3 regions of the Parabacteroides sp. AM17-47 genome follow, and region 2 is predicted to be linked to each of the others. Evidence: riboswitches for the same ligand, from Rfam matches in the RefSeq annotation. Region 2 holds a riboswitch; each other region holds the start of a gene.
What was found. A riboswitch is a leader RNA that binds a small molecule or an ion and turns the genes downstream of it on or off. The one in region 2 is predicted to bind cobalamin.

Region 1 (8,525 bases), on a different contig from region 2:
GAGTCTTCTCATCGTACTCCGTCGGGGCGATAAAGAAGAAAGAGCAAAGATCCCATAACTCACTCACGAAATTGACACGGCCTTTCATCATACCGACTACTTTCTCTACATAAGCATGGGTAGTCTGGATACCGTGGCTTTCCACGATCGGCAAGAATAGGTCAGCGATCTCCGTATTACTCTTCTCCAGCAAATAGTGATGGTTAAACCATCTGCCTTTCTCATAATCGAACTTAGCACCGCTCTTGCTGCAACGAGACAGGTCGAACAAACGGATCAAATCATCCATGCTCATCACCTCTTGATCGTTACCCGGATTCCAACCCAGCAAAGCAAGGAAGTTTACGACAGCCTCGGGGAAGTAGCCACTCTCACGATAGCCCGATGAGACATCACCCGTCTTCGGATCGTGCCATTCCAAGGGGAATACAGGGAAGCCCAGACGATCGCCGTCACGCTTGCTCAACTTACCATTACCTTCCGGTTTCAACAGCAACGACAGGTGGGCGAAACTAGGCATCGTATCTTCCCAACCGAAAAAACGATATAATAATACGTGAAGCGGCGCGCTCGGCAACCACTCCTCACCACGGATCACATGGGTAACCTCCATTAAATGGTCGTCAACGATATTCGCCAAGTGGTAAGTAGGCAATTGGTCAGCCGATTTATATAATACTTTATCATCCAAGATAGAGGAGTTGATAACGACCTCGCCACGGATCAAGTCATTCACATGGATATCCTCATTCGGCTCGATCTTGGCACGAACCACATACTGATGACCGGACTCGATTAGGTTCTGAACCTCTTCAGGGGAAAGTGTCAACGAGTTGCGCATTAGCGAACGGGTAGAGGCGTCGTATTGGAAATTGGCGATCTCCTTCCGTTTCTCCTCCAACTCGGCAGGCGTATCGAACGCTATATAAGCATGGCCATCGTTCAGCAATTGATCGACATACTTCTTGTAGATCTCACGACGCTCGCTCTGGCGATACGGGCCGTAGTTGCCGCCGAAGCTCACGCCCTCGTCGAACTTGATACCTAGCCAAGTCAAGGCCTCGATGATATAGTCTTCCGCCCCGGGAACGAAGCGTTGGGAATCCGTATCCTCGATACGGAGAATCATATCACCGCCATTCTGTTTAGCGAATAAATAGTTGTATAAAGCCGTGCGGACACCTCCGATATGCAGCGCCCCCGTAGGACTAGGCGCAAAGCGTACTCTTACTTTTCTTTGAGTCATAATACTTACATTCTATAATAATGCGGCAAAAGTACGCCTTTTTTTCCGCTTAGTGAAGTTTTTTACGTATATTTCGGACGCTAAAAGGAATCTATATGAAACAAAAGAATTACAATATACCGACCGTGGTCTACTTCGTGGTGACCGCATTACTTATCGCCTACTTCTTCCCCCGGGAGGGAAAATTCCGTTATCAGTTCTATGAAGGCAAGCCTTGGAGGTACGGATTGCTCACCGCCCCGAGCGATTTCCCGATCTACAAGACCGACGACGAGGTAAAAGCGGAGAAAGACAGCGTACTCCGTAAGTTCGAGCCTTATTACCGCATAAACCCCGGCATCCAAAAGGAAGAGATCGAGAAACTGCGCGCCAACTACAATAACGACAATAGCCTGCGAAGCAAAGTATCCCCCGCTTACATGCAGTACATCGAGAGCAGTCTAATTAACTTATACAAGAACGGTATCATCTCATCGCAGGATCTGGACGAGCTACGGAAAGAGGAATACTCACGTGTCAACCTCTTGGAGAACGCCGTCGCACAGCCCCGCTACGTGAGCGACTTCTTCACCGTGCGCACCGCCTACGAGTTCATTATCAACAACTGCCCGTCACGGCTGGACAAATCCATCCTGCAATCGTGTGACATCAATAACTACCTCACCGAGAACATATCCTATGCCGCTGACATGTCCGACAAGATCAAGGAGGATATGCTACAGGGCGTATCGATCGCCAACGGCATGGTACAAGCCGGAGAACGTATCGTAGACCGGGGCGAGATCATTGACAACCATACCTACAACGTGCTCCGTTCCCTAAAGGCCATACACGAGGCTAAGACCGGGGGCACGCAGACGCAAGGCATCATATTGGCCGGACAATTCGTGCTCGTCTTCGGGCTAATGTTCTGTTTCTGGCTCTACCTATGGTCTTTCCGCTTGAAGATATTCCACAACCGGAAGAACGTACTATTCTTGATCCTCTGCATATTCGTGAGTTGCATCCTTACGGAACTATGTGTTACCTACGCATTATTCAACGTATATATATTGCCGTTCGCCATCGTACCGATCGTAGTACGTACCTTCTTCGATTCCCGGACGGCGCTTTTCACGCACCTTATCATCGTGCTGATCTGCTCGTTGATGGTACCTTTCCCGCATGAGTTCCTGTTGTTGCAAATCGTGGCGGGTATGGTAGTGACGTTCAGCTTGAAGGAGTTGAGCGAACGTTCGCAACTGATCCGTTGCGCCGTCTTCATCTTCCTCTCCTACGCCGCCTGCTACCTCAGTCTCACGTTGTATCAAGAGGCGAACTTAAACAAGATCAACTGGATGATGATGCTTTATTTCGGTATCAACTTCATCCTGCTGATGTTCACCTACGTATTGGTATATATGTTGGAGAAGACGTTCGGATACGTGTCCAGCATCACGCTGGTGGAACTGTCCAACATCAACAACCCGATCTTGAAGAAGCTTAGCGAGACTTGCCCGGGTACGTTCCAGCACTCCTTACAGGTATCCATCCTAGCCTCCGAGGCGGCTGCCAAGATCGGTGCGAACTCGCAATTGGTCCGTACCGGCGCCCTTTACCATGACATCGGAAAGATGAGCAACCCAGTCTTCTTCACCGAGAACCAGACAAGCGTGAACCCGCATAACCAGCTGGCATTCGACCAAAGCGCGCAGATCATCATCAGCCACGTCACCGAGGGCGTGAAGATCGCCGAGAAGGCCCTGTTACCCAAGGCGGTTATCAGCTTCATCCGTACGCACCACGGGCGTGGCAAGGCGAAGTATTTTTACAACTCTTTCAAGAACCAATACCCGGACAAGCCGATTAACGACGAGCTATTCACCTACCCCGGCCCGAATCCCTTCTCGAAGGAGACCGCCGTACTGATGATGGCCGATTCCGTGGAAGCCGCCTCCCGCAGCTTGAAGGAACATACCGAAGAGAGTATCAGCGCCTTGGTGAACAAGATCATCGACGGGCAGATCGCCGACGGCTTGCTAAAGAGCGCTCCGCTGACCTTCAAGGACGTGGAGACCATAAAGAGCGTATTCGTAGACAAACTGAAAACCATGTTCCATACCCGAATCAGCTATCCGGACTTGAAAAAACAATAATTATCAAGCAGATAGGCATACAGCCATCGGCACAGAACCATAATGCCTATTGTAAGGTTCTTATAATCGCAGTTATAAGCATCTTACAATGGGCATTCTAGCAACCTTACGATGGGCATCGTAATAATCGGCAATATTCCAACAACCCGGCGCAAGCGTCTTCCAATAGATCCAAGACCAGCTCAAAGCCCTCGGCACCGCTATAATAAGGATCCGGGACGTGATCGTACAACTTATTCCGGGAGAACTCGGTCATCCGATGTATCTTAGCTACGGATTCCAGATCGGGAGCCATCCGTTTCAAATCCGTTATATTTTGGTCGTCCATGCCGATAATCAAATCGAAGTCATGGAAGTCCCACTGACGTACCGGACGGGAGATCGAATCCAACGAATATCCCCTGCGAGCCGCATGCGCCCGCATCCTTGAATCTGCCCGGTCTCCCTCATGATAGCCGGTGATCCCGGCGGAATCGATCTCGATCCGAGCTTCCAGCCCCGCATCCTTCACCAACTTCTTCATTACCGCCTCCGCCGAAGGGGAACGGCATATATTTCCCAAACACACAAACAACAACCGTATCTTTTCCTCCTTCATCCCTAAGCTCCTTTCCTTTAATTTTCAATTTTCAATTCTCAATTCTCCATTTTCAATTCTCAAGCCGGGTCCACATCATAATGAACCAACAACTGCTTAAATAGCGCATATCCCTGCATCTCCGCATGAATCCCCTCCAATATCTCACGAAGCGGAGCGATCCCGGCGGATATCTCGATCTTCAAGACGATCTTCTTGATATGAAGCGTCTGTACCCGAGTGATAGGCGGCGTAACCGGCCCCAACACCCGCTCACCCAAACGAGCACGAAGTTTCTCGGCGTATAAAGCAGACATTTCCTGCAAAGCCTCCTCATTCCGACTTCGAAGGATCAAGACGATCAAACGGTAGTAAGGCGGGTAACGGAACATACTACGCTCGCTCAATTGCAAGCTCACCATTTCCTTATAAGCAAAATGCTGCACCATACGGATCAAAGGATGCTCCGGCTGAGTAGTCTGCAAGATCACCGTACCCCGCTTATCCCGTCGTCCGGCACGTCCGCTAACCTGTACCATCAATTGATAAGCCCGCTCGTGCGCCCGGAAGTCAGGGAAATTCATCAGGCTATCGGCACTCAGGATTCCGACCACGCTGACATTCCCGAAATCCAATCCCTTCGACAACATCTGGGTACCAATCAAGATTTGTGTCTTCCCCTTCTCGAAATCCGAGATGATCCGCTCGTAAGCCGTGCGGGTACGGGCCGTATCGAAATCCAGCCGCTCCACCTTCGCCGCTGGGAATTGCCCAGCGATCTCCTCCTCTACCTTCTCCGTACCGAAGCCTTGCATCTTGAACTCCGTCCCCTTACACTCGGGACATACCTGCGGCAAGCGGTAGGTATAACCGCAATAATGGCAAACCAGCTGATTATGCGCCTTGTGATAGGTAAGGCTAACGTCGCAATTCACGCAACGAGGCACCCACCCGCACCCTCGGCACTCGATCATCGGGGCGAATCCCCGGCGGTTCTGGAATAGGATCGCCTGCTCGCCCCGGGATAGGGCCTCCCGCACCTTCTCCACCAACAGAGGGGAGAAAAGGGTATCTTTCATGATCTTCTTGCGCTTTAGCTCCTTCACGTCCACCGTAATAATCTCCGGCATCAAGCAATCACCGTAGCGGGTAGATAACTCAACCAGACCGTATTTCCCCGCCGTAGCGTTGAAATAAGAATCGATGGAGGGAGTGGCGGAACCCAATAAGGTCTTACCGCCGTGCATACCCGCCAAGACGATGGCAGCGTTACGGGCATGGTAACGGGGTGCCGGGTCCTGCTGCTTATACGTATTCTCATGCTCCTCGTCCACGATAATCAAGCCCAAGTCCTTAAACGGAAGGAAGAGGGACGAACGGACCCCCAATACCAGCATAGGCTCGTCGTTATGCAATAGCTTATTCCAAACTTCCACCCGCTCGTTATCCGAGAACTTAGAGTGGTAGACCAATAGCTTATCCCCGAATAATTTCGCCAGCCGTTCCGTGATCTGGGTCGTGATAGCGATCTCCGGCAACATATATAAAACCTGCCGCCCCAGCCGCAAGACCTCATGGATCAAACGGACGTATATCTCGGTCTTACCACTGGAAGTCACGCCATGAAGCAAGCAGACCTCTTTCGTCTTGAAAGCCTCATGGATCTCTCCATAGGCTTTCTCTTGCGCCGGACTGAGCGGATTCGGCTCTTGCAAGCGGCAGACAGATACTTGCAAACGACCCACCTCTTTCTCGTAACTCTCCAAGATACCCCGTTTCAGCAGCCCCTCCAATACCGCAGAGGTATAACCACTGCGTTCCAATAGCTCTTTCTTGGAAAGCTCCTTCGATAAAGCGGGATTCAAGGTATGGCTTAAATCCAAGAAGCTGACCAGCAGAAGCTCTTGCTTCTTCGCTCGTTTCAAATCCTCGAACACCGCCTGTAATTTCGTCTCATCCCGGTAAGCCTCGGCCAAACGGATAAACGCCTGTGTCTTGGGAACGAATCCTCGCTTTAGCTCCTCGCTCACCTCGACCGCCCCTTTCACCATCAAGGAAGAGACGATCGGGACAACATTTCGAAGACCGGTCTTCTTCTCCAACTCCGAGATCGTCAATTTCAAAACCCCGCTAAAAGCATCCAGTACCGCTTGCTCGTTCGGGCGCAAGGGGGCGGTGGCCTCGAAATCCTCATTATAAGTAACCGCCGTCTCGCTTTCCAACTTTAAGCCGGAAGGCAAGGCCGCCTTATACACGTCGCCCAGCTTACATATATAATAAGAAGATATCCATTTCCAGAAACGGAGTTGCGGACGGCGGAGCACCGGCGTGGCATCCAGCAAAGCGTAGATCTCCTTCGTCTCAAAATCGGATACCGGTTCCCGGTCGTGTACCTCCATGACGATAGCCGTATAATATCGTTTCTTCCCGAAATGCACGATCACCCGGCAACCGGGAGTCACGGCTCTCTCCAGATCTTCGGGTATCCGATAGGTATAGCTATTCTCCAAAGGAAGGGGAAGTATGACGTCCGCATATTTCATTCAAACAGGTGTTTCATTACGAGCCCAAAAATAACAAAAAAGGCCGGACTTCTAAAGCCCAGCCTCTCTCATTTTATTTTCACCTATTTAGAACAAGATCGCTGCCGTGATAGACCATCCACGGTTCTTTCCGGCACCGTCGGAGAGGTTCACCTTCTCAATGCTATAGTTATCAGTCAGTCCCAGACCATAATTGAAACCCACCTGCAAGTGACTGATCAGTTCCACGCCGGCACCGAAGTTAAGACCTGCGCTGAAATTCTTCGCCTTCACCTGATCCGCTACGGAACCCGGGATATCCCAAAATTTATCACCGCCTACACGGAAACCGATATACGGACCGGCTGCCAAATACGCCTTGACGATCGGTAAACCGAATTTCCATTTCAAGTTGACCGGAACATCGATATAATCCGTCTTCATCGAAGTCTTAACCCCGCCAGCCGAGGTCGTTTCCAAACCCTTTTGCGAATACAACACTGCCGCATCGATCCCGACACCCACCAACGGTAAGGTCGTCTCGATCATCGGACCCACTTGGAAGCCGGTTACGTTATCCGCTTTCAACACGTCCGAGTTGAAATGAACAGACGATATATTCACACCTCCCTTGATACCGAATTTAAGCTGAGCGTTCGCCGGAAGCGCCATCAACGCTAGCAAGGCAACCATAACAAGTCCCACAATTTTCTTCATATTCATACTTCTTTTGTTAATTACTCGTTGCAAATAAACGCACTTTTCTAATAATAAACAAATATTCTCTATAGAGTGTTCACGGAATACCCCAGTCCTTTAAACGCAAAGAAAGCATGCATCTTACACACGGAGCTCATCCCGTCGGTCAGATTCATGCTTCTTTCCCTAATTATTATGGCAAAATAATTATCCGAAACCATGAGACGACTTGATAAGAAAACCTTGGATAAAGAATAGTAAAAACCGGATAAGGTTCTTGCGTTCTCTTCCGGCCTTTCCTCGAAGCCGTCGAAAATATACACGCCTTGCAGGTCTTCTGACTTACTTCCGGTCTTAAGCGCCTTCCCATTCACTTGAATGAACAGTGGCAACAGTATTGCTCAACCCGTTTATGAAGCTTACAGCAGCGGGACTGTCCGGGATTCTCACCCGATTCCCTTTTAATCCCTATCCGGCGATTGCCGAAAGGGAACAAAGCATGTAGCAAAGATACATAAAGTTTTGATGTAGCCTAACACTTTCCACAAAAAATATCCTTATATTCCCGGTTCCTGATATAGCATAAAGCCGCCCCGATAGCCGTGCGATACTCGGCATACTCCGGTATCTTGAAATGGACATCGCACATCTCCTCCAGACGGGGGAAAATATCCGGGCATTGTGGCAAGCGAGTTAGGTTACCGATCAATACGATATTCTTGATATCGCCATTTAACGAGGCGAAAACAGCTCCTTGCCCGATGGTCTGCAAGACCATATGAACGATACCGAGAGCGATATCCTCAACCTTAGCGTTCGCGTCCACTTTTCCGAAAATAGAGGCTGTCACGTCCAGCGGCAGGCCGGGTAACGGATGCGGCGTAATATCCCGGATATGCAAGTCGATATCATTCAAGGAACCGTGCTCGGCCAAAGACGCTATTTGGTGAAAGTCATGCGTTTTCAATAATAGCTTAGACAAGCCGAGGATGGTTCCGCCACCGATACCCAATCCCCCGATATGCTCGATCGTGGAGCCTTGTACCTTGACAAAGGAGGTACCCGTTCCCATGCTGACCACCAATAGACTGTCCAGTCCCGTATTATATTGCGCCCCTAGCCCATTCGCAAGGAACTCATCCGTCTTCGCAGTTGGTAAGCCATATAAAGGTTGATCGATATAAGCACTACCTACACCTGTCAAGATCACTTTCTCTATATTCGAGAGCGAGATGTTATTATCATAAATATATTTACCGAAGGCCCCGAATAAAGAGGTTACCGGATCGGTAGCTTTCACGAACATCGGGTTCTTGATCTTCTTATCCTCCACGCCGACGATCTTG
Region 2 (8,525 bases):
TGGCCGGTAACCCTTTTGCCGGAAGAGGAAAGTTTGTCTAAATTATCAGCATAAGAAATAGAAAATATATTAGTAAATGTTGTTAGAATGGATGCCAGATTAAACTGGGATACTAAATGTTCAATATGTGTATCTCTGCCGAAGTGATTCGCCAGAGGTACTTTTTTATCTTAAATTAATATATACATGAATAGATATGGAATGGATTAATGAATTGTTATGGGGAGAAGGGGTAGGGCATTCTATCCTTTTGTTATCCGTTGTGATCGCTCTGGGGATCCAGCTTGGTAAACTGAAGCTATTCGGTATCTCTTTAGGGATTACCATGGTACTGTTTGTCGGGATCTTTCTCGGGCATTTCGGTTTTACGGCGAATCCGTCGGTCGTTCATTTTTTTAGAGAGTTTGGTTTGATCTTATTTGTTTACTCGGTAGGTATGCAAGTAGGCCCCGGATTTTTCTCTTCGTTTCGAAAGGGAGGGATCACGTTGAATATGCTTGCTTGCGGTATTGTTTTTCTAGGGGTGATTACTGCCTTGATTATACATTATATTACAGGCATTCCTATACCGACAATGGTAGGTATCTTATCCGGAGCAGTGACGAATACACCGGGATTGGGCGCTGCTCAACAGGCTTATTCAGATATGACGGGGATCTCGGATGAAACGATCGCTTTAGGATATGCGGTTGCCTATCCGTTAGGTGTGATCGGCATTATCTTGTCGATGATTTTTATCCGTTATGTTTTCCGTATCTCTTTTGCGAAGGAGACGGAACAATTGGAAGAAGAGACGGATACGGAATCGGGAGGAGAGGCTGTACCTATCTCTTTGGTGGTGAAGAATCCGGCGATTTTTGGTCGTAGCGTAAGTGAGCTATCTAAATTGTTGGAACACCGTGAATTTGTTATTTCCCGTATTTTACGTAACGATACGAATCGGATAGAGATCGTGGCGGGGAACACGGTATTGAATGGGGATGATAAGATTTTTGTTATTACCGCAGAGCATGACGTGGAGGCGATAAAGACTTTTATCGGTCAAGAAATACAGATGGATCGTAAGCAATGGATTCCGGCGGAAAGCCAGTTTATCAGCCGGCGTATTTTGGTTACCCGGTCTGAAATCAACGGTAAGCAATTAGGGGCTTTGCAGTTACGCCGTTTACATGGAATTAACGTGACTCGGATCAATCGTGCGGGGCTGGAGTTGGTAGCTACTCCTAATCTGGTCTTGCAAATAGGCGACCGGGTGACAGTGGTCGGTAGTGAATTGGCGGTGGAGAAAGTTGCCGAGACGCTGGGTAATTCAATGAAACGCTTGAATGAACCTAATTTGGTGACTATTTTTGTTGGTATAGTTTTGGGTATTATCGTGGGAAGTCTTCCTATTAGTTTTCCGGGTATTCCTCAACCGGTGAAATTAGGATTAGCGGGAGGTCCGTTGATCGTTGCGATATTGATAAGCCGGTTCGGTTATCGTTATAAATTGGTTACTTATACCACGCAAAGTTCTAATTTACTATTGAGGGAATTAGGAATCACGTTGTTTCTCGCCTGCGTGGGATTGAGTGCGGGTGAAGGTTTTGTCGATACGATAGTCAATAAGGGTGGTGTAGCTTGGATCGGTTATGGTTTTATAATAACGTTATTGCCTCTACTGATTATCGGTTGTGTGGGAAGGTATTTTTATAAACTGAATTATTTTACGTTGATGGGATTGATTGCGGGAAGTACGACCGATCCTCCTGCGTTAGCCTATTCCAATATGGCGGCAGGAAATGATGCGCCGGCGGTTGGATATGCGACGGTTTATCCATTGACCATGTTTTTGCGTGTGTTGACCGCACAGTTAATGATATTATTCTTTTATACATAGAATAAATATTTTGTTGTTAGTAATGTTTAGAAAAGTGTAAACTCCCTAGCCTTCCGCCGAAGTGATTCGCCGGGGGGCTTTTTTGTTGCTAATCAAAAAGTAAACATGTATCTTTGCGGCCAATCAAGGTGTAGATGTTATCGATTCCGATAATAATCAGTAAAAGGGAATCCGGTGCGAGTCCGGAGCTGTACCCGTAGCTGTAAGTCCTTGGAGCCCCGGCAAATCTTGTTGCCACTGCCTATCGGATAGGCGGGAAGGTAGCCGACAGAGGGTGGACGAGCCAGAAAACCTGCCATGATTTTGTTATGCGACGTTTCGGGTGAAGACGTTGGTAAACCTAAGAATTATTATGCGAGATTTATATCTTATAAGATGTCTGTGCGTTTTTAGCGTATGGTTATTTTCTTTGGGTGTCGCTTTCGGTCAACAGATCGATACGACGGCCTATCACGAGCTTTCCGGGGTGGAAGTAGTGGAGAAGGTACGTCCGTCGGTCACCCGTGAAGGTACGCCTTTGCAAATTATGGACCGGGCGGGAATCGATCGCTTGGGAGTACAAGACCTATCCGAGGCCGTGAAACGCTTCTCGGGAGTTACAGTACAGGATTATGGGGGGATCGGAGGATTGAAAACGGTCTCGGTACGTAGCTTGGGAGCGAAGCATACCGCCGTCAGTTACGATGGGGTGACGATTACGGATGCGCAAAGCGGGCAAGTCGATATCAGCCGTTTCTCGTTGGATAACGTGGAGATGGTTTCCTTATCGATCGGACAATCGGATGACATCTTCCAAACGGCAAGGGTGTATGCCTCGGCAGGAGCCTTGAATATACAAACCGGAAAGCCCACGTTTAAAGACAAATCGTTTCATACTTATCTTAAGGTTAAGGGAGGTTCCTTCGGGCTTTTTAATCCCGTGCTGCATTATGATCAAAAATTAGGAAAGCGTTGGAGCGCATCCTTACATGGTGATTTCGTGCGTGCGGATGGGCAATATCCCTATACATTGATTAATGGGGAATTGGAGACGAGAGAGAAGCGTAGAAATAGCGATATCCATGCTTACCATTTGGAAGGTAATCTATTCGGCGATTTTGGAAGGGGAGGCGAACTTTCCTTTAAGGCGTACTATTTTGATTCGGAGCGGGGGCTTCCCGGTTCTGTTAATTTATATAACAAGAACACTTCTGAACGATTATGGGATAATAACTTTTTCGTGCAATCGGGGTATAAGAATGTTCTTAATGAGAAATTTACGCTACGGGCCATGGCTAAGTATAATTATGCTTTTACTCGTTATTTAGATATAAATGATAAATATGCTGCGGGCGAACAAGTCGATTTGAATACACAGAATGAGTATTATGGCTCTGTAGGTTTGCTGTATACTCCTATAAAGTATGTATCGGCGACGTTGACTACGGATTTAACTCGCTCTATGCTGGACAATAATTTTGTGAACGGCCCTAATCCAAAGCGAATGGCCTCTCAATCAGTACTAGCGGTGCAATATAAGAACAGTCGATTCACGGCTACCGCTAGTTTATTGGGAACATATATCACTGATAAAGTGGAGCAAGGGGAAAAACCGGATGATAAGAGGCGTTTATCCCCGGCTGTAAGTTTGTCTTGGCGGCCATTCTCGGAAAGTACTTTGCGGATACGTGCCTCTTACAAAGATATATTCCGGGTTCCTACATTTACGGACTTGTATTACCTCCGTATGGGAAATACAAATTTGAAACCGGAAGAAACTTCCCAATATAATGTAGGGGTAACATGGAGTTCTTCCTGTGGGGATTGGCTGCGGCATTTCAGTATTTCGGCGGATGGATATTATAATACGGTGAAAGATAAGATCGTGGCTTTACCTACCATGTATGTTTGGAAGATGATGAATATGGGCGAAGTGGATATTAAAGGGGTAGATGTAAATTTATCTACACAATTCCGATTGCCCTTACGAATGAGCTTGCTTTTGGCTTCCACTTATTCTTTTCAATACGCGGTTGATGTGACAGATCCGGAAGCTAAGAATTATAAGGATCAGATTCCTTATACACCTCGTCATTCTGGCACGGTTTCCGTAACCTTGGAAAATCCATGGGTAAATGTCTCTTATATACTGACTGCGGTTGGTGATCGTTATGCATTGCCGCAAAATATAGATCGGAACAGGATTGATTCTTATATAGAACAGAGTATTTCTATAAATCGAGATTTTCGTTTTCGATATTTCGGTTTGCGTTTGCAAGGTGAATTGTTAAATCTTGCGAACGTGAATTATGATGTTATTCAGTATTATCCCATGCCGGGCCGTTCTTGGCGTTTAAGTATTTGTTTATCCTATTAGTAAACTATAAAAGTAAAGTAATGAAAAAGAAGAATTTAGTTTGTGTCTCTGCCTTGTGTGCATTGATGTCTTTCTCGTTTGTCAGCTGTGATGACGACAATGAGCCTTCACTGAACATACCAAATGTATCTGTAACTAATGTCAGTTTTACGGATGAGAATCCGGAAGCTTTAAAAGTTAGCGGAACCTTAAATTGGACAGCTCCGTCTTCTGTTGACAATGTAACAAAGTACGTGATTTATGGTTCCTCTGATGGAACCGCTAAAGATATGAAAATTGCGGAGGTAGAAGTTGGAACACATTCATATGCTATTACGGATGTCGTAAATATAGGCTATTTATTAGTTATAGCCGCAAATGCGGAAGGTGAGTCTTCTGTTTATGCTTCCGTAAGAGTTATTGATTTTGTGAAGGATAGTTCTTTCATGGCTTTATATTTCTTGAATTCGGGCAATATGGGAAATAACAACTCTTCTTTATATATGTACGACATAGAAAAGGATGAGGTTGTCCCCGATTATTTCTTGGCTCAAAATGGCAGGGGGCTGGGAGATACGGCACAGGATATGATCGTGTATGGCGATAAGATGTATATCGCGGTATATGGAGAGTCTACGATAGAAGTGACAGATCTGAAGGCAAAATCCATTAAGCAAGTCAAGACAGAGGGGCAGCCCCGTTATATGGTATCAGAGGGTGGAAAAGTCTATATTAGCTATTATAATGGATATGTCGCTCGTTTGGATACCGCATCCTTGGAGGTTGAGGCGAAAGTAAAGGTCGGACGGAATCCGGAACAATTGGCGGTATCTTCTAATAAATTGTTTGTCTCAAACTCCGGAGGTATGGATTACAGTACCGAGGTTGGGTATGATAAAACGGTATCAGTGGTTGATCTGTCTACTTTTACAGAGATAAAGAAGTTGGATGTCGTATTGAATCCCACACGGATACAGGCGGATGAGCAAGGAAATGTATATGTGGTTTCTATGGGTAACTATGCGGATATACCCAATACGGTACAAAAGATAAATACGGAGACTTATGAGGTTACTTCCCTTACGAATTGTCCAAACGCAACGGAGATGGCCTATGAGGATGGCAAGCTATTTCTGTTCTATGCGCAATGGGGAATGTCTAGCCCTGCATTTTTAACATTTGATACAAAGAGCCAATCTGCGGGAACGAGCTTTATTACAGATGGAACCTCAATACAATCCCCTTATTCAATCAGTGCCGTGGGTGGAAATGTCTATGTCGCAGAGTCTGATTATAAGAATAATGGCGATATCTATTGTTTCGGAGGTGATGGTAAATTGTTCAAGAAGTTTGAGGCCGGTTTAAATCCCATGAAAGTAGTCCTCGCTCAAAAAGATAATATCTAATGCGATTACTGATTCTCTTAGGGTTCGCTTTCTGGATGGTGGCATGTACGCCATCCGGAAAGCAAACTTCTTCCAAGGAAGCTCTTTCCTCTGATAGTATTCAATATGCCCAAGGTTTCACGGTTCAGCGCTTTGATACCTATATAATGGTGGAAGTTCGTGATCCGTGGGATAGCACCCGTCTGCTTCAACGCTATTTATTGGTAGACCGGACAAAGTCGGTTCCCGGCGGATTACCCAAAGGGACGATCGTGAAGGTCCCGGTAAAAGATATTGTGATTTATACTTCTGTCCATGCGGCTATTATTGATCAACTGCACGAAACCGATAAGGTTATAGGCGTTTGTGAGCCTCGTTATATGGATACTCCTGCCATACAAGAGGGTATACAGGCCGGAAGAATCGCTGATTTAGGTGAGGCTACCTCTCCGAATATAGAGAAAATGATAGAGATCGGCGCGGAACTCGTGATAGCTTCCCCATTCCAGAACAGTAGTTATGGGCCTGTCGAGAAGATAGGGATACCCATTATCGAAGGAGCCGACTATATGGAGGCATTTCCTTTGGGGCGTACGGAGTGGATTCGCTTTTATGGTTTGCTATTCGGAAAGGAAGAGATGGCCGATTCTATATTTAAAGAAACAGAGCAAGCCTATTTGTCTCTAAAGGACTTAACCGCAAATATAGATAATCGTCCTACTGTTTTGTCGGAGAAAAAGTTCGGCTCTTCGTGGTATGTACCATCCGGAGATAGTTATATGGCTCATCTTATCGAGGACGCCGGAGCTGATTATATGTTTAAGGATTTACCGGGTGCCGGAAGTACCCCCTTAGCGTTTGAGACCGTGTTTGATAAAGCGATCCATGCGGATATTTGGCTTGTTAAATATAATCAGTCTTCTGAGATGACCTATAACGATTTACGCTCCGAATATACTCCTTACGAGAATTTCGACGCTTTTAAAAAAAAACGGATTTATACCTGTAATACAGGTGCAGTTCCTTATTACGAGGAATTCCCTATACATCCGGAATATTTATTGAAAGATTTAATCTGGATTTTCCATCCGGAGCTAGTATTCGGGTATTCTCCCCGTTATTTTAGAGAAATGCCCTGATTGTCTTAAAGGTTTCATATCTTTGTTGAAATGTCGTTTCTAGACAAATAAAGGTATTAGACTATGAAGATAAAAAAGGTATATGCTGATGCTTTAACTACATTAGCGAAGGGAACAGATGCCGGGATTTACAGGTTGAATCCCAAACGAGTTGAAATCGTGAGTTGTGAGCAAGATGTAAAACGTGTTCTTGCTGAATGTGAGAAGACTGGTAAATCTGTAACCTTTAAAGCTGGGGGGACCTCTTTATCCGGCCAGACTATTACAGATTCTGTATTGATGGAAATCAGTCCTGACTATGGAAAGGTTAAGATTTCAGGAGATGGGAGTTTGGCTAAATTCCCTTGTGGTATAACTGGAGAAGAGGCGAACCGCTGGTTGAAACCTTATGGCCGTAAGCTAGGGCCTAGCCCTGCCTCCATCAAATCCGCACGTATCGGCGGGATCGTAGCGAATAACTCGAATGGTTCTAGCTATGGTATTATCCATAACTCCTATAATACGGTCCGGGATATGGAGATTATCTTTGCGGATGGAGCCTTTTTGGATACTTCTTCGTTAGCGAGTCGCAGGGATTTCATGCAAACGCATATAGGCTTATTGGAGAAGTTGATGAATTTCCGTTTGGAGATCTTGTTGAATCCAGACATGGAAGACCGGATTCTATCTAAATATGAGTTGAAGAATACATGCGGTTATGGAATGAACTCTTTCTTGGATTATACCGATCCATACGATATACTCATGCATTTAATGGTTGGCTCGGAAGGAACCTTAGGGTTTATTTCTTCGGTTACTTTCGAGACAGTCCCCGATGAGGCTTTAAAAGCTTCCGCCTTGATTTATTTCCCCTCTTTGATGGAGGCGTGCAGAGCCATAGCCCCGTTACGCCAATGCAAAGTGTCCGCCGCCGAGTTGATGGATAGAAACGCCTTACATGCGGTAGAGGATGAACCGGGGATGCCGGAGATATTACATTCTTTACCCGAGGATGCGGTAGCGTTGCTGATCGACACGTCTTCTAATTCGGAAGAAGAACTTCAAATCCAATTCCGGGATATAGAGGAGCGGCTAGCAGATATACAGACCTTATATCCGGTATCATTTACGACCGATCCGAAGCTTTACGCTACTTATTGGCGGGTACGAAACGGTTTATTTACTTCCGCTGCGGGAAGACGGCCACGGGGTACGGTATCTATTATTGAAGATATCGCTTTCCGGGAAGAGGTTTTAGGAGAGGCTTTGGAACAAGTGCGTGGGGTCTTGTCGGATTATGGATACGGAAATGCGGTGATGTGGGGACATTTATTGGATGGAAACGTTCATTTCACGATTTTTCCGGATATAAACGCACAGGAAGGTATCGATCATTACGCTTCTTTTATGCGTAGCCTTGTAGATGTGGTACTTTACTACGACGGTAGCTTGAAAGCGGAGCATGGCACGGGACGAAATATGGCTCCATTTGTTAAAGATGAATGGGGTGAGGAGATTTATGAGTTGATGTGGAAGATCAAAAGGCTCTTTGACCCGGAAAATATATTAAATCCGGGTGTCCTTTTAAATCGGGACCCGGATGTGTTTATAAAGAACTTAAAGCAAATACCGTTGGCGAATGAGCTGATCGATAAATGCATCGAGTGTGGTTTTTGTGAGATACAATGTCCGTCAAGGCATGTGACATTGACACCCCGGCAACGTATCGTGATCTATAGGGAATTATCGGCTTTGGCGGAACAGGGGGAAACAAACTCTAAGCGATATAAAGAACTCAAGAAAGCCTT
Region 3 (8,525 bases), on a different contig from region 2:
TCACCTCCTACATAAATGACGTTATCTTGATAGAACGTACGGATCGGCTTGAAGAAAGAGGCGAAAGACGCATAAATGGATGTATTCGGATGGGGCAGATAGACCGCTCCGAAACGATAAGTCAACGCCTTATTCTTTATCATATTGAAGCTTGAATGCTCCTCATACTCACGTCGTCCGGTAGGAGTTGTAGCGCTGGCGGACATATAACGGAAAAAGTCGTAACGTAGAGCGGCTAATACCTTCCATTGCTCGTTGAACTCAACCATATCTTGAAGATAAAGGCTGTTGGAATAATGATGCGTAACCGTTGCTTTCGAGAATTTACTGGTCATATATCCCATGCTATGCGGATCATAAACGGATACATGCGAATAAAGGCCGGGACCCTGAACATCATCTCCTAAATTATAGCCCGAATAGCTGGTACGATTCAAGGCGACGAAAGAGTAACCTCCCATATACGTATGCTTTATCTCACCCGTCCTGAATTTACCGCTTAGCTCGAGCGTATTGGCTACCGTCTTGGCTATATGGGAGAAGCGAAGCGGGAAAGAAAGATATACACTGTCCAAACAGATATATTTTTTCTGGCCGTTTTTCATATAATAATGATCATAGATCGGATCATCACTTTCGAGATAGTCGAGGGCTTCCGTCCCAAAATAGTTGATATCGTCGTTATTGTAAGAAAGGCGATCTGTTAGTTTCGCGCCGTTCCAAAAAGTATGTGTGTATTGCGTCGATACGTTCCATGCGTGATTCTTCATAAAGTCGGACTCGTTATTGTAGCGAGCCTCACGGTCAAGTCCCGGTAGCATCTCATTTTTATGGAGATATAACTGTCCTGTTTGCACATTATATACATCATTTGCCATTAAATCGGGAAGACCGATCTCCGTCCCATAGAAGTCGCGGTTAAAACCTCCGCGAACATCTAATATGTCACGTTCCGTCATTTTAGCTTGCAATGCCAGATAACCGGAAAAGCGACGGTTGCCATTATCACGCCAGCCCTCTTGATCGGAAAAGTTGACATTGGCGTAATAATTGACCGGACCGACCAATTTACCGCCCATGCCAAGTGTCGCCTCTTTATTCTCGTAACTACCGTAGGCCAATCGAGCATTAACGCTCTGTTTCTCTGACGGGGATTTACGAACGATATTCAAGGTTCCACCTACGGCTGAATGTCCGTAAAGTACAGAAGCCGGTCCCTTTAATAATTCAATAGACTCGATACAGGATAGATCGGGTACGGGATAAGAGTTGTTTATTGCCGAACGTTCATCGCGGATACCGTCTATCATCATGATAGAATGATCGAAACCACGGATCGACAATTGTTGAAATGCGCCATAAGATGTCTGGAATCGTACGCCCGGCATAAAGCGTACCGCATCTTGGATATTACGGATACCTCGCAACTCCAAACTACTCGCCGTAATGCTATTAATTGAAATAGGAAGATATTTCATAGGTACGTCCAACTTCGTGATTTGTGGACGTGGCTTGCGTGCGGCGGTCGCTACGACTTCTTGAATATTGAATGTCGTATCGGCGAAATTCGTGTACTCATTCTTGTGTTGTGCCTGCATCGTACTGATACATAAGGCTGTCAACGGTAAGATTGTCAAAACTCTTTTCATATATTTAGCATTATAACTGTTTATTGTATGCATGTGAAATCCCTTTCGAAAGAAATTCCATTTTCCTTCGAATGAAAATTTAGTTTCTTTCGGAAGGAATTACTTTTTCTTCCGAAAGGAATAAAACATAGATTTGGAGAACTTTTTTAGTCCTTCTCTACCGCATAAGCTTTCTTCTTATCAACGATATCGATCATCTTATGTTTAGCCATGAAACGGGCATGTTCGATGAAGATCTTCTGAATATCCGGATTCTGTCCCAGACCTTCCATAAATACGCTTACCTCGTAGCCTTTCTTTTCCAGTTCCTCTTTCCAATCACCGGCGATATCGTTTTTCGCATGGTCTCCGGCGACAAACATAAATGGCATCAACAAGACTTTCTTCGTTCCATTGGCCTTTACTTGGGCTACCATCGTATCAAAAGTAGGATAGCCCTCGATGGTTCCTACGGAATAATCCTTGAATCCCTTCTCCTTCAACATATAATCCAACATGGCATATTGAGCCGTCGCCGGAGTATAAGTGCCATGGCCTACCAATAAAGTAGCGCCTTCTTTCGCCCCATTTTTTGTGATAGCGACGATTACCGCCTCATAATCCTCCGGTGTATACAATAAAGGATTACCGATACGAATCTCCTTGAAAGAAGATTTCATGGTGGCAACATCCTTACGTAAGGATTCCATCTCGATACCTTCGATTATATTCGTGGATTGGATCAAGACATGTGTATAACCATCAGTCTTTAATTTTTCCAAGGCCTCGATCGGGTTCAGTTTCTCTACGCCACGAGCTTTTAAGCGGCGCATTACAATGCGAGAAGTCCATGCCTCACGCAACTCAACATCTTTGAAAGCTTCTTTCGCTTTTTGATTGATCGCGTCGATTGTCAAGGCACGGGTATCATCATGGGTTGTTCCAAAATGTACCATCAATAAAGCGGCCTTATCGCCCGGTTGTAAAGAGGCGAATAAATCGGATGCTACAAAATTCTCGCCATCGTGCGCACGACAAACTAGGCTGATGACCAGCAGGAAGAAAGATAGTAAGTGTTTCCTCATCATATGAATATATTAATAATTAGATTACATATCAATCCCACGGAGACAACGTATTATTCCGTCTCCAACATCTTTTGGATATAGGTGATATTTCTATCCTCTTAATTGCTCCTGACCCCGGGAGGAATTAATCATTACTTCGCTTGGCAGGTTTCCTGACTGGCTCGGAAAGCAACCTTCCCATCTTTCTTAAGACAGTGGCATAGCAGAACGCTTTCCTTTTCAAGAGCTTCACAGTAGCGGGCACTGTTCCGGATTCTAACCGGATTCCCTTTTATAGAGTTGTCGGTAGACAAACTCTATCACCTAAGCGGTCGCAAATTTATATAAATAATCCCGAAAAGTAACAACATCTTTCAAAGAATCCCTGTTCCAATAGCATCTTTTTTGTTTAACATCAAATAAATAGATATGGAATGGATAACTAATTTACTTCAACATTATCCGGAGCTAGCTATTTTCATAACCTTAGCTCTCGGTTTCTGGATTGGCAAGTTTAAGATAAAGAAGTTCACGCTGGGAACGGTTACCAGCGTATTATTGGTCGGTGTATTGATCGGGCAATTAAAAATCGATATAAGCGGACCGTTAAAGTCCGTCTTTTTCTTGATGTTCCTCTTCGCTGTAGGATATAGCGTTGGGCCACAGTTCTTCCGGGGATTGAAAAAGGAAGGTCTTCCTCAAATGCTTTTCGCCGCCGTCATGTGTATATTTTGTTTGATCGTTCCTTTTTTGTTAGCGAAACTTATGGGATATAACGCAGGCGAGGCCGCAGGATTATTGGCGGGCTCCCAGACGATGTCGGCAGTATTAGGAGTTGCCGAAGATACGATCGGACAGATGAATATTAGCGATACGGATAAAAGCGCTATGGTAAATGTAATGCCCGTGGCCTATGCGGTAACTTATATTTTCGGTACGGCAGGATCCGCATGGTTAGTGAGTGATATCGGGCCACGTCTTTTAGGAGGACTCGACTACGTGAAAAAAGCGTGTAAAGAGCTAGAGGCTAAAATGGGAAATAACGACGAGAGCGAGCAACCGGGCTTTATGCCTGCCGCCCGTCCGGTAACTTTCCGGGCCTATAAGATTAGTAATGAATGGTTCAAGGATGGCAAAAGCGTAAAGCAGTTGGAGGTGTATTTAGACCAATTGGGACGGCATTTGTTCGTGGAGCGTGTCCGTATTAATAATGTAGTAACCAATGTTAAACCGGATTTGGTTTTACATACCGGAAATGAGGTTGTTCTAAGCGGTCGCCGGGAATTCGTGATCGGAGAGGAGAACTGGATTGGCGACGAGGTCAATGACATTGAATTGCTCGATTTTCCGGCAGAGACGTTACCCGTACTAGTGATCCATAAGGAATACGTGGGGAAAAAGATCTGCTATTTACGCAATCAATCGTTTATGCATGGTGTTAGCATCAAGTCCGTAAGGCGTGCGGGTATCAATATCCCGGTCTTGGCCGCTACGGTGATAGATTCCGGTGATATGTTGGAATTGGTGGGTATGAAATCAGAGGTAAATAAAGCGGCTACGACTTTAGGATATCCCGATCGCCCAACCAATCAGACCGATTTGATTTTCGTGGGTATCGGTATTTTCTTAGGGGGAATTTTAGGTTCGCTCGCGATTCATTTCGGAGGTGTCCCGATCAGCCTGAGTACGAGTGGCGGCGCTTTGATAGCCGGACTCGTCTTTGGATGGCTTCGTTCCAAGCATCCGACCTTCGGGCGTATTCCGGAGCCTTCCGTCTGGATATTAAATAATTTGGGACTGAATATGTTTATCGCCGTAGTCGGTATCACGGCGGGTCCCAGTTTCGTGACCGGATTGAAGGAAGTCGGTATAAGTTTATTTATTATCGGTGCTTTAGCGACATCTATCCCGCTTATCATCGGTATTCTGATGGGACGTTACGTTTTTAAGTTCCATCCGGCTATCACTTTAGGTTGCACGGCAGGTTCACGTACGACAACCGCCGCATTAGGAGCGGTGGAAGATGCCGTAGGAAGTGAGACTCCAGCCTTAGGCTATACCGTTACCTATGCGGTGGGTAATACTTTATTAATCATCTGGGGTGTCGTTATTGTGCTAATCATGTAATATATATAATGTATGGACAAGAAGAAAATACATGTCACGAGAGAATATGAGAAAAAGATGTCGGAGATTAGCCCTTTCGAGCTAAAGAACATCTTGATAGAGTTAGCGGATGAGAGCGCTCGTAAAAGTACGCACATCATGCTGAACGCAGGAAGGGGAAATCCAAACTGGATCAGTACGGTTCCACGGGAGGCATTCTTCCTATTAGGGCAGTTCGCCTTGGAGGAATGCCAGCGGGAAACCGAATTGGCAGATGAGATGGCCGGAGCCGCAGGGGTTCCCAACCGCAAAAGGATCGCGTCTCGCTTCGTACAGTTTCTAAAGAAACATGCGCAATCTCCCGGCGCTACTTTATTGAAGGGTACCTATGAATATCTGGTCACGGAAAAAGGTGTAGATGAGAATGAGCTTGTATACGAATGGGCGGAAGGTGTCATTGGTGATCAATATCCGGTTCCCGATCGTATCTTGAAATATACGGAAATGCTCGTGCGGGATTATTTAGACCAAGAATTATGTGATAACCAGCCCCCTGAGGGAATATTCGACCTTTTCGCTACCGAGGGCGGAACTGCCGCCATGTGTTATATCTTCGATTCCTTGCAACAGAATTTCTTGTTGAATAAGGGAGACAAGATCGTTCTCTTCGCTCCGGTATTCACTCCTTATATAGAGATTCCGGAACAGGCTCGTTATCTTTTTAATGTCATAGAGATAAAAGCCTTGAAGATGACAAAAGACGGCTATCACACATGGCAATATCAAGAAAAGGATTTAGATGTCCTGAAAGATCCTAGCGTGAAAGCCGCTTTCATAACAAACCCGAGCAACCCGCCTTCATACGGATTGACAAAAGCATTGATGAATAGGATCGTTGAGATCGTACGGAACGACAATCCCAACCTCATGATTATTACGGATGATGTGTATGCGACATTTATTCCGCATTTTCGCTCGATGATGGCCGAATTACCAAAGAATACGTTATGTGTCTACTCTTTCTCCAAATATTTCGGGGCAACCGGATGGAGATTGGCGGTAATCGCTTTACATCAAGATAATATTTACGACCGGATGATCCGTGAATTGCCAAGAGATAAACAGGAGCTTCTAAAAAAACGATATAGCAGTCTATCCTTACATCCCGAGGATATCCGCTTTATTGATCGTATGGTAGCCGATAGCCGTCAAGTAGCCTTGAATCATACGGCCGGTCTTTCCTTGCCACAACAAACACAAATGTCTCTGTTTGCGTCTTTCGCTCTATTAGATGCGGAAAATACCTATAAGAAAAGGATGCAGGATATGATCCACGAGCGTTTACACACATTGTGGGAAAGCACCGGATTCACCTTATTGGACGACCCTTTGCGTGCGGGATACTATAGTGAGATCGATATGCTTGTCTGGGCTAAGAAATTCTATGGGGATGATTTCGTGGAATATCTAAAAAAGAATTACGAACCTCTGGATGTCGTTTTCCGTCTGGCACAGGAAACTTCCTTGGTTTTACTGAACGGAGGAGGTTTTGATGCTCCCGAGTGGTCTATCCGCGCATCTTTAGCCAACCTTAAACGGGAAGATTATGTCCGGATCGGAGAGGGTATCGCATCTATTTTGCATAGTTATGCCCAAAGATGGAAAGAAAGTCTCGATAAGTAGAAAAAACAGCTCCAAGGCTTGAACAAAACGGGCTAATGGTACGTTTTATTAATAAACGTGCGATTAGCCCGTTTTTCTAAGTTATCCGGGAGATTATAAATAACCTCTATAACCTCATAGAAATTATCGAACAAATTGTATTTCATTATATTATATATTTGTTGATAATAAAAACAAAGACTCATTGGCAGATGTCTTATTTATTACATTTTAGCTGGTTATAGATAAATATATTTGCGAAAAGGCTTACAATAAAAAACGAATATGAATATGGTGTACGACATTGACATGCTTAGAAATTTCTATGCGAATTTCCCCAGAAGAGTGGACACAGCCCGCGAACGTATCGGTGGTCGCCCGATGACCTTGGCCGAGAAAATCTTATATGCGCATCTATACGATGAAAGCTCGACTCGCCTTTTCAAAAGAGGTGAGGATTATGTGAATTTCCGTCCCGACCGTGTGGCTATGCAAGATGCCACCGCTCAGATGGCGCTTTTACAATTCATGAACGCCGGAAAAGAAAAATCCGCAGTACCGGCTACCGTGCATTGCGACCATTTGATCCAAGCGAATATGGGAGCCAAGACGGATATCGATACGGCTACCAAAAGCAATAGCGAGGTCTATGATTTCTTGAAATCGGTCTCCGATAAATATGGAATCGGTTTTTGGAAACCCGGAGCAGGCATTATCCATCAAGTGGTATTGGAAAATTATGCGTTTCCCGGCGGTATGATGGTAGGAACTGATTCACATACCCCGAATGCCGGAGGACTTGGAATGGTCGCTATCGGAGTAGGAGGAGCCGACGCCGTGGATGTCATGACCGGAATGGAATGGGAACTGAAGATGCCGAAACTAATTGGTGTTAAGTTAACTGGTAGTTTGAATGGTTGGGCCTCGCCGAAGGACGTGATTCTTAAGCTAGCGGGCATCTTAACCGTAAAAGGTGGAACGAACGCTATCATCGAATATTTCGGTCCGGGCACCGCCTCAATCTCAGCGACCGGAAAAGCTACGATCTGTAATATGGGTGCCGAGGTAGGAGCGACTACTTCCTTATTCCCATTCGATAATACAATGGCTCAATATCTTCGTGCCACGGGACGTGACGAGGTAGCGAGCTGGGCCGAAGCTATCGGTGAATATCTGGAAGCGGATATGGACGTTCGTGCCGAGCCAGATAAGTTTTACGATCGTGTAATCGTTATTAACCTTTCCGAATTGGAGCCGCATATCAATGGTCCGTTCACGCCGGATGCAGCTACGCCTATCTCGGAGTTTGCCGCAAAAGTAAAAGCGAATGGCTATCCCCGAAAGATGGAGGTGGGATTAATCGGTTCCTGTACCAACTCTTCTTATCAAGATCTAAGCCGTGCGGCATCCATTGCTCGCCAAGCTTATGAGGATAAAATACCGGTAGCGGCACCCTTGATCATCAACCCGGGTTCCGAGCAAATCCGTTATACGGCGGAAAGAGATGGTATTATCGGTGATTTTGAACGGATTGGCGCAACCATTATGGCGAATGCCTGTGGTCCTTGTATCGGACAATGGAAACGTCATACGGATGATAATACCCGTAAGAATTCGATCGTTACTTCATTTAATCGTAACTTCGCTAAACGTGCGGACGGTAATCCGAATACACATGCTTTTGTCGCTTCTCCGGAACTGACACTGGCCTTGACCATCGCAGGTGATCTATGTTTCAATCCTTTGACCGATACCTTGAAGACAGAGGATGGTAAGGTTGTGAAACTGAAAGAACCGAAAGGCACGGATTTTCCGCCGAAAGGTTTCGAGGTAAAGGATAACGGCTATCTGGCACCTACGGGTAAGAACGTAGTGGTGAACATCGATCCGGAATCCAATCGCCTACAGGTATTAAAGTCTTTCGCTCCTTGGAACGGAGAGGATTTCACGAATATGCCCCTTCTTATCAAGGCTGAAGGTAAATGTACGACGGATCATATCTCGATGGCCGGTCCATGGTTACGTTTCCGTGGGCATTTGGAAAATATATCGGATAATATGT

Region 1: linked by a shared signal. The riboswitch ahead of DW205_RS04315 (porin family protein) and the one ahead of DW205_RS04900 (TonB-dependent siderophore receptor) in region 2 are both predicted to bind cobalamin.
Region 3: linked by a shared signal. The riboswitch ahead of DW205_RS14665 (sirohydrochlorin cobaltochelatase) and the one ahead of DW205_RS04900 (TonB-dependent siderophore receptor) in region 2 are both predicted to bind cobalamin.

Annotation. Positions count from the first base shown of each region.
Region 1 is NZ_QTLI01000004.1:142,305-150,829, reverse strand. Features, by position in the region: gene gltX (glutamate--tRNA ligase) at 1-1,246, opposite strand, end outside; gene DW205_RS04330 (HD family phosphohydrolase) at 1,342-3,381, shown strand; gene DW205_RS04325 (low molecular weight protein-tyrosine-phosphatase) at 3,488-3,979, opposite strand; gene priA (primosomal protein N') at 4,039-6,501, opposite strand; gene DW205_RS04315 (porin family protein) at 6,589-7,197, opposite strand; cobalamin riboswitch at 7,489-7,692, opposite strand; gene coaW (type II pantothenate kinase) at 7,712-8,525, opposite strand, start outside.
Region 2 is NZ_QTLI01000005.1:30,686-39,210, reverse strand. Features, by position in the region: gene DW205_RS04905 (putative transporter) at 197-1,879, shown strand; cobalamin riboswitch at 1,989-2,194, shown strand; gene DW205_RS04900 (TonB-dependent siderophore receptor) at 2,232-4,235, shown strand; gene DW205_RS04895 (DUF5074 domain-containing protein) at 4,256-5,620, shown strand; gene DW205_RS04890 (ABC transporter substrate-binding protein) at 5,620-6,738, shown strand; gene DW205_RS04885 (FAD-binding and (Fe-S)-binding domain-containing protein) at 6,802-8,525, shown strand, end outside.
Region 3 is NZ_QTLI01000017.1:73,431-81,955, reverse strand. Features, by position in the region: gene DW205_RS14670 (TonB-dependent siderophore receptor) at 1-1,649, opposite strand, end outside; gene DW205_RS14665 (sirohydrochlorin cobaltochelatase) at 1,796-2,713, opposite strand; cobalamin riboswitch at 2,841-3,038, opposite strand; gene aspT (aspartate-alanine antiporter) at 3,125-4,822, shown strand; gene DW205_RS14655 (bifunctional aspartate transaminase/aspartate 4-decarboxylase) at 4,835-6,484, shown strand; gene DW205_RS14650 (aconitate hydratase) at 6,755-8,525, shown strand, end outside.